3 regions of the Paenibacillus sp. LPE1-1-1.1 genome follow, and region 2 is predicted to be linked to each of the others. Evidence: riboswitches for the same ligand, from Rfam matches in the RefSeq annotation. Region 2 holds a riboswitch; each other region holds the start of a gene.
What was found. A riboswitch is a leader RNA that binds a small molecule or an ion and turns the genes downstream of it on or off. The one in region 2 is predicted to bind thiamine pyrophosphate.

Region 1 (2,264 bases), on a different contig from region 2:
ATTCAGCGGGAATCGCATGAGTTTAGGCGCGAGGATTGCTCCATCCTGGAAATTGGCTGCGGCTGCGGAGCGACAATTCTCCATATGAAGCAGCTGTTTCCGGCAGCCAAATGGTTTGGCGTCGAACGAAATGAGGTGGCGGCAGCCATTGCCGAAGCTTCGGGCATTTCGGTGTTCCGCTCAAACGAGCCGGCGCATTGGACGATACCAGCCGAAGGCGTAGACGGGATTATGATCGGGGATGCCCATGCTTACGGGAAGCCGCGGGCGATGGGACGGCTCGTCCGTATGCTGAAACCCGGAGGCTGGATTATCGGGTGCTTCGCGAACCGTTTGTATTTCGAGAACATCAGGCAATATTTAGATCCTTCGAATGTTAAAGCCCAGCGCCAAGCGGCTGTCCAGTACACGACGCAGCAGGTCAACCGGTTATTTGCGATGGCTGGCCTCTGCTGCGTAAAGGTAACGCTCTCCGAAAATAAACCGAAGGATCAGCTCGCTTATATTCGACTTCTTGATCAGGTAACGGACGGGGCGATATCGAATGAGCTGACCGCCGCTCATCTCCTTGTATATGGCCGCGTCGCTCGTGCTGCCTGCCAGCAGGATGCAGACGAAAAGGAAGCGCCTGCCGGACCGGAAAGCAGCGAGCCGGAAGCGGATGCAGCGGAAAGCGTTCGATGATACCCGGTTTCCCTCGATGCGCAGGCTTCGTGGGATGAACGCCCTCGCACCGGACCGAGACGATTAAAGGACTTATGATAATCATTTTCAAAAAAAGACTAGCATTATACTCGGGTTTTGCTATACAATTAAGGTTGTTGACGAAACCGAATATGTTCCGGGGAGCTGGTTAGGCCGGCTGAGAGGGGATTATCAGTACAATTCCGACCCGTTAAACCTGATCTGGATAATGCCAGCGTAGGGACAGAAGCTCTGTTTAGAAAGCCGGCTGGTCGATTCGATCAAGCCCCTGCTGGTTCAAACAGCTGCAAGCCGATGATATGGCGTCCTCCGGATTAGGAGGACGTTTTTTTTATTGCCGCGTGAAATCGGCAGCTTGGCACCGGATATTACGAGGACTCGTCGCCTTATACAAATAGAAGCAGTGAGAGGGGAACAAACATCATGAATCCAAGAAAAGCAGGAAAAATGTCATGGAGGCTGACAGCCGCTATGCTCGTCTTCGTAATGGCGCTGGCAGGCTGCGGCGCTAACAATAACGCGCCGGCAGCGACTGAGCAGCCGCAAGAGCAAGAGGGAACAGCGGATAAGCCGCTCGAGAAGGTGCAGGTCGTCCTGGACTGGACGCCGAACACCAATCATACCGGGCTTTATGTCGCTAGAGATAAAGGCTTCTTCAAGGAGCAGGGACTGGACGTGGAAATCGTTCAGCCGGGTCAAACCGGGGCTGATCAAATGGTCGCTTCCGGCAGCGCGCAGTTCGGCGTAAGCTATCAAGAATCGATTACGCTGGCGCGTATCTCAGGGGTTCCGATCGTGTCGATCGCAGCCGTGATCCAGCATAACACCTCAGGCTTTGCGTCGCCGCTTGCCAAGGGGATCGATTCGCCGGAGAAATTCGAAGGCAAAACGTACGGCGGCTGGGGAGCTCCCGTTGAAGAGGCGGTCATCCAATCGCTGATGCAGGAAAAAGGCGCAGACGTGGGCAAGGTTAACATGATCAGCATCGGCGACAGCGACTTTTTTACGGCGGTTAAGCGAGACATTGATTTTGCCTGGATCTATTATGCGTGGACAGGCGTAGAGGCAGAGCTTCGCGGCGAGAAAATCAACATGCTTTATTTGACGGATTACAGCGACAAGCTGGATTATTATACGCCGGTACTTGCTACGAACGAGACGATGATCAAGGACAAGCCGGAGATCGTAAAAGCTTTTACCGCTGCTGCGGCCAAAGGCTACCAATACGCGATCGACAATCCGGACGATGCGGCGGAGGTCTTGATCAAAGCGGAACCGGATTTGAACGCGGAGCTTGTGCGTGCCAGCCAAAAATGGCTGAGTCCGAAATACAAGGACGATGCGCCTCGCTGGGGCGAGCAGAAGCTGAGCGTTTGGGAGAATTACGCAGGCTGGATGTTTGAACATAAGCTTCTTGAGAAAGAGCTTGAGGCGGACAAGGCATTTACGAATGCGTTTTTGCCGGAATAACAGTTACAGTTACAAAAAAAGGCCGCTGTCTTTGACAACGATGAGAGAGAGGGAATATAAATGGCAAACGCATTAGTAAGCATTCAAAT
Region 2 (2,264 bases):
GGTTTCCTTCGCAATACTCGTCCGAGGGCGCTGCAAAAAGAGAAAACCTGAGGCAGAAACGCGGACTGAGCGGGAAAAAGGTCGTGCTATTTATGGGCAGGCTTATTCCGCTTAAAGGCGTCCACCATTTGCTCAACATCGTACCGCAGCTGGCAAAAAGCCATCCTGAGCTTGTCGTTGTCGTAGTGGGTAGCCCGTTTTACGGCTCGCACCGTAAAACGGCGTATGCGCGCAAGCTGGAGCGCTTGGGGCGTAAATGCCCTGGCCATGTCCGATTTGTGCCCTATGTGCCTTATACCCAAGTTCCGAGCTGGATGCTCGTTGCCGATGTCGTAGTCGTCCCCTCCGGAGCCCGTGAGGCATTCGGACTTGTCAATGTCGAGGCGATGTCATGCGGCGTTCCCGTCGTAGCGACGCGTGCCGGCGGAATGAAGGAAATTATTCGAAACGGGGAAACGGGTTATCTGGTGAATCAGTCCAATATAGAGCGTGAGCTGCGAGAAAGGCTCAATGAGCTCCTTCGGGATAAACAGCTTCGACAGAAGCTGGGCCGCCAAAGCCGCGAGCGGGTAGAGCAAACATTCACATGGCGGCATACGGCGGACCGGTGGGTGAAGCTGCTTAAGGAAAGCGGCCTGTAACAAGGTGCTTTTATAAGCTTTTAGGAAATAGAGGGTTGACACATTTCTCCGCAAAACGTTATAGTCAAACAAGGAAATCCACTAGGGGCGCCGTCATGGCTGAGATAAAGCGAAACGCTTTGGTCCCTTTGAACCTGATCTGGGTTATGCCAGCGTAGGAAAGTGGGATTGTGCGTTTATGCTACAGCGCGTGAAAGCTCCGCGGATATCAGCTGCTTGTCAGATAGATATCTAGAATTAGCGGAGTGGATCTGCCCGGGGACTCCTTGGCATGGTCACACTCGCATGACGACACACTTCGACCGCTCCTTCGCTGGAGCGGTTTTTTTTGTTGGGCAGACTGCGGGGCTTCTCCTAAAGGAGACTCCGAAGGAGCCTGGCGCGCTCCAGCGATTGCAGTTCATGCAGCCTTACGATGCGTGCAGAAGCAGCGGTGCTTTAAACTTTCTTATATGCTTGCATATGCCTCCAGGAGAAATTCTAATTTATCCACTTGGGAGGTTTTTTTATGTCAATTATTACTACTCCGCTTCCGGGAAGCCGTAAGGTTTATGTGACTGGCTCGAAGGAAAGCATCCGTGTACCAATGAGGGAAATCGCGCTTGAGGCAAGCTCGGGAAGAAACGGCGAAGAGACGCCGAATGAGCCTATAAGAGTTTATGATGCGAGCGGCCCTTATACCGACGAAGGCCATGAGGCGGATGTCCGCCGCGGGCTGCCGCCTTTCCGCAACGAATGGATTCACGAACGCGGCGATGTCGAGGCCTATGAGGGCCGGGAAATAAAGCCGGAGGACAACGGGTTTATATCGGAGGATAAAGCGAGGGAGCGGGGCGCAGAGCTGTTCCCAGGCTTGTCACGAAAGCCGCTGCGGGCAAAAGCCGGACAAAACGTGACGCAGCTTCATTATGCGCGCAAGGGTATTATTACTTCGGAAATGGAGTATATCGCCATCCGTGAAGGAATGAGCGCGGAATTCGTCCGCAGCGAAATCGCAGCCGGTCGGGCCATCATTCCGACGAACATCAACCATCCTGAGAGTGAACCGATGATTATCGGACGTCATTTTCACGTTAAAATCAATGCGAATATCGGCAATTCCGCCGTTGCATCCTCGATTGAAGAGGAAGTAGAGAAAATGACTTGGGCAACCCGCTGGGGCGCCGATACCATAATGGATTTGTCCACGGGAAAAAATATTCATACGACCAGAGAATGGATCGTCCGCAACTCGCCGGTTCCGGTAGGAACAGTGCCTATCTATCAGGCACTAGAGAAGGTTAACGGCAAAGCGGAGGATCTTTGCTGGGAAGTATTCCGCGATACCCTTATCGAGCAAGCCGAGCAGGGCGTTGATTATTTTACGATTCACGCAGGCGTTCTTCTGCGTTACATACCGCTTACGGCGAAGCGCGTTACGGGCATTGTATCGCGCGGGGGATCGATCATGGCGGCATGGTGCTTGGCTCACCATAAAGAAAACTTCCTGTATACGCATTTTGAAGAGATCTGTGAAATTATGAAGGCATACGACGTGTCGTTCTCGCTTGGCGACGGACTAAGGCCGGGATCGATTGCCGATGCCAACGATGCCGCGCAGTTCGCTGAGCTCGATACGCTGGG
Region 3 (2,264 bases), on a different contig from region 2:
CGTCAACAGGCCTGCATCCACCGCGGCTGCAACCTCTTGCGCGCCTTTCGTGCCGAGCGCGCTGTTTTTTACATTCAGCTTCGCCAATGCTTTATTCACCTTAGCGGCGGGGTATGTATACGCAAGCTCCTTCAGGTCGGCCGCCCTTACCGCAATCGCAACAGCAACGGCATTGGTGAGCACTTGCTCGCCTTGAATGGAAGGTCCGGATAAAATTCCGTTTTCATACAATGCCGCAGCCGATGCGTACAGCTCGCTGCCAGGCTGCACGTCGGAAAAGGTTACCGCTTTGCCCGAGGGCTCGTAGCCAAGAATAGCTGCGACGGCTTCAATAAACTCGCCTTTCGTCACTGTGCCGGAGAAGCTGACATCGAATTTCTCCTTCAAAAACTGTTTATACTGCGCCGCGCCGTCTTCCTGTGAAGCTGAAGAAGCTGGTACAGCTGCAGCTGGAGATGCCGCAAAGGCCGTGGACTGCGCAAAAAGAATAGAAAAGGACAAAAGAAGCGCTCCCAGCAGTTTCGCATATGAAGCTTGTGTTTTTCCCATGAACATAACCTCCGTGTTTTTTATAATTCCGATGAATTTAATCGGGAATAAGTAATTTCCATAGTATACCAACAAAAAAACACAAGTGTCAATGAATATATTCAGTATTCCGAATACAAATGGTCATCGTCCGCGATGCTTTGAATATCCTCGGAGCTGATGCTGATATAGGCATAGCCCTCCGCCTGCTGCTTCTTTAATGCTTTTTCTTTGAAAAACTTCGGGCTGCCTTCGCCTGCATCCTCATCGTAGACGAGCAGAATGCCGTCCGTTTTGCGGAACAGCAGCTCGTCCCGCGCTGTAAACTGCCATATGCCGTTATACGGCTGGTTGCTGACCGACGCGTAATAATCGACCCCTTTTAAAACCTGCTGGTAAAATTCCTTTTTATCGTCCTTCCACTTTTCTTCCGGGTTGCTGTAAGCCGAGATGATGGACAGCCTCAAGTGAGGATAAATTTCTTTGAGCGAGATCACTACCTCGCAAGCCCATAGATCAACACCGTATTGGCCGGGCGTAATGACCCATTCCAAGCCGTCTTCAATAAGGGGAACCAGCTTGCCCATCAGCGCTTTTTTGATATAAACGATGCCCTCATGCTTTTGGCTGAAAATATTAAGCTCATGGGCGCGATAGCCTGTAACGAGTAAATTTTTCATTTTGTTCAACGCCTTTTCGGATAATTATGGTTTACATCTCTCCAGTGTATGCTATAGTAGAAAAAATACAAATTGAATATCGACCTAATTAATTCACTAGGGGAGTCTTACGGCTGAGATGGAGCACATGCTCCGGACCCTTGGAACCTGATCTGGATCATTCCAGCGGAGGGAAGTGGAGCAGAAGCATTCATTCATGCGCGCAAGCCTTGTTGAACGTTAGACCCGCTCATTTTCCTTCGGAAATGGGTGGGTCTTTATTTGTTTACGGGGGGATGCGTATTACCGCGTTATTATCGCTTCATCAGTTAGGCTACTCGTTTGCTTCCACCTCAGAGAAACCGATCTTATCCCATTTATCCTTAGAAGCATACGCAGGGGAATTCGTATCGATCATCGGCGCAAGCGGCTCTGGCAAAAGCACCCTTTTCAAGCTGATTGCCGGATTGCTGCAGCCTATTCAAGGCGAAATCAGGCTGCGCGGCAAGCCTGCGCCGGATCGGCTGGGCAAGATCGCCTATATGCCGCAGCAGGATTTGCTGCTTCCCTGGAGAACAGTGCTCGAGAATTGCTTGCTTCCGCTTGAGCTGGCGCGGGGGAAGCAGCTGACCGGCATCTCCCGCATCACGGAGCTGCTTGAGCATTTCGGTCTCGCAGGCTATGAACATGCTTATCCCGATGAGCTGTCCGGAGGCATGCGGCAGAGAGTTGCTTTCTTGCGGACCCTCGTGACCGGCCAAGAGCTGCTCCTGCTCGATGAGCCTTTCGGAGCACTGGATGCCATGACCAAACGCGGCATGCATAAGTGGCTGCTAGAGCTTTGGGGCAGCCTGCACAAAACAGTCCTCTTCATTACGCATGATCTCGAGGAGGCTATTTTGCTCAGTGACCGCATTTATTTACTTTCCGGGAATGAACCGCAGGGCGTTCAGGAGATCATCGTCAAGCTGCCTAGGCCAAGACATTATGAGCAAAATTACGAACCGGAATTTGTAATGCTGCGACAAGATTTGGAGCGAAGGCTGCATGCGCAAACCACTTTTTAAAAAATGGCTG

Region 1: another riboswitch for thiamine pyrophosphate. It lies ahead of MRBLPE1_RS01720 (ABC transporter substrate-binding protein); the one in region 2 lies ahead of thiC (phosphomethylpyrimidine synthase ThiC).
Region 3: another riboswitch for thiamine pyrophosphate. It lies ahead of MRBLPE1_RS22275 (ABC transporter ATP-binding protein); the one in region 2 lies ahead of thiC (phosphomethylpyrimidine synthase ThiC).

The regions. Positions count from the first base shown of each region.
Region 1 covers NZ_JBEGHY010000001.1:337,300-339,563, reverse strand. The annotation lists gene MRBLPE1_RS01725 (glycosyltransferase) at 1-684, shown strand, start outside; TPP riboswitch at 833-945, shown strand; gene MRBLPE1_RS01720 (ABC transporter substrate-binding protein) at 1,129-2,175, shown strand; gene MRBLPE1_RS01715 (thiamine-binding protein) at 2,236-2,264, shown strand, end outside.
Region 2 covers NZ_JBEGHY010000045.1:49,954-52,217, forward strand. The annotation lists gene MRBLPE1_RS29225 (glycosyltransferase family 4 protein) at 1-641, shown strand, start outside; TPP riboswitch at 715-819, shown strand; gene thiC (phosphomethylpyrimidine synthase ThiC) at 1,150-2,264, shown strand, end outside.
Region 3 covers NZ_JBEGHY010000023.1:1,158,182-1,160,445, forward strand. The annotation lists gene MRBLPE1_RS22265 (hypothetical protein) at 1-549, opposite strand, end outside; gene MRBLPE1_RS22270 (DUF1273 domain-containing protein) at 651-1,208, opposite strand; TPP riboswitch at 1,297-1,399, shown strand; gene MRBLPE1_RS22275 (ABC transporter ATP-binding protein) at 1,484-2,254, shown strand; gene MRBLPE1_RS22280 (ABC transporter permease) at 2,235-2,264, shown strand, end outside.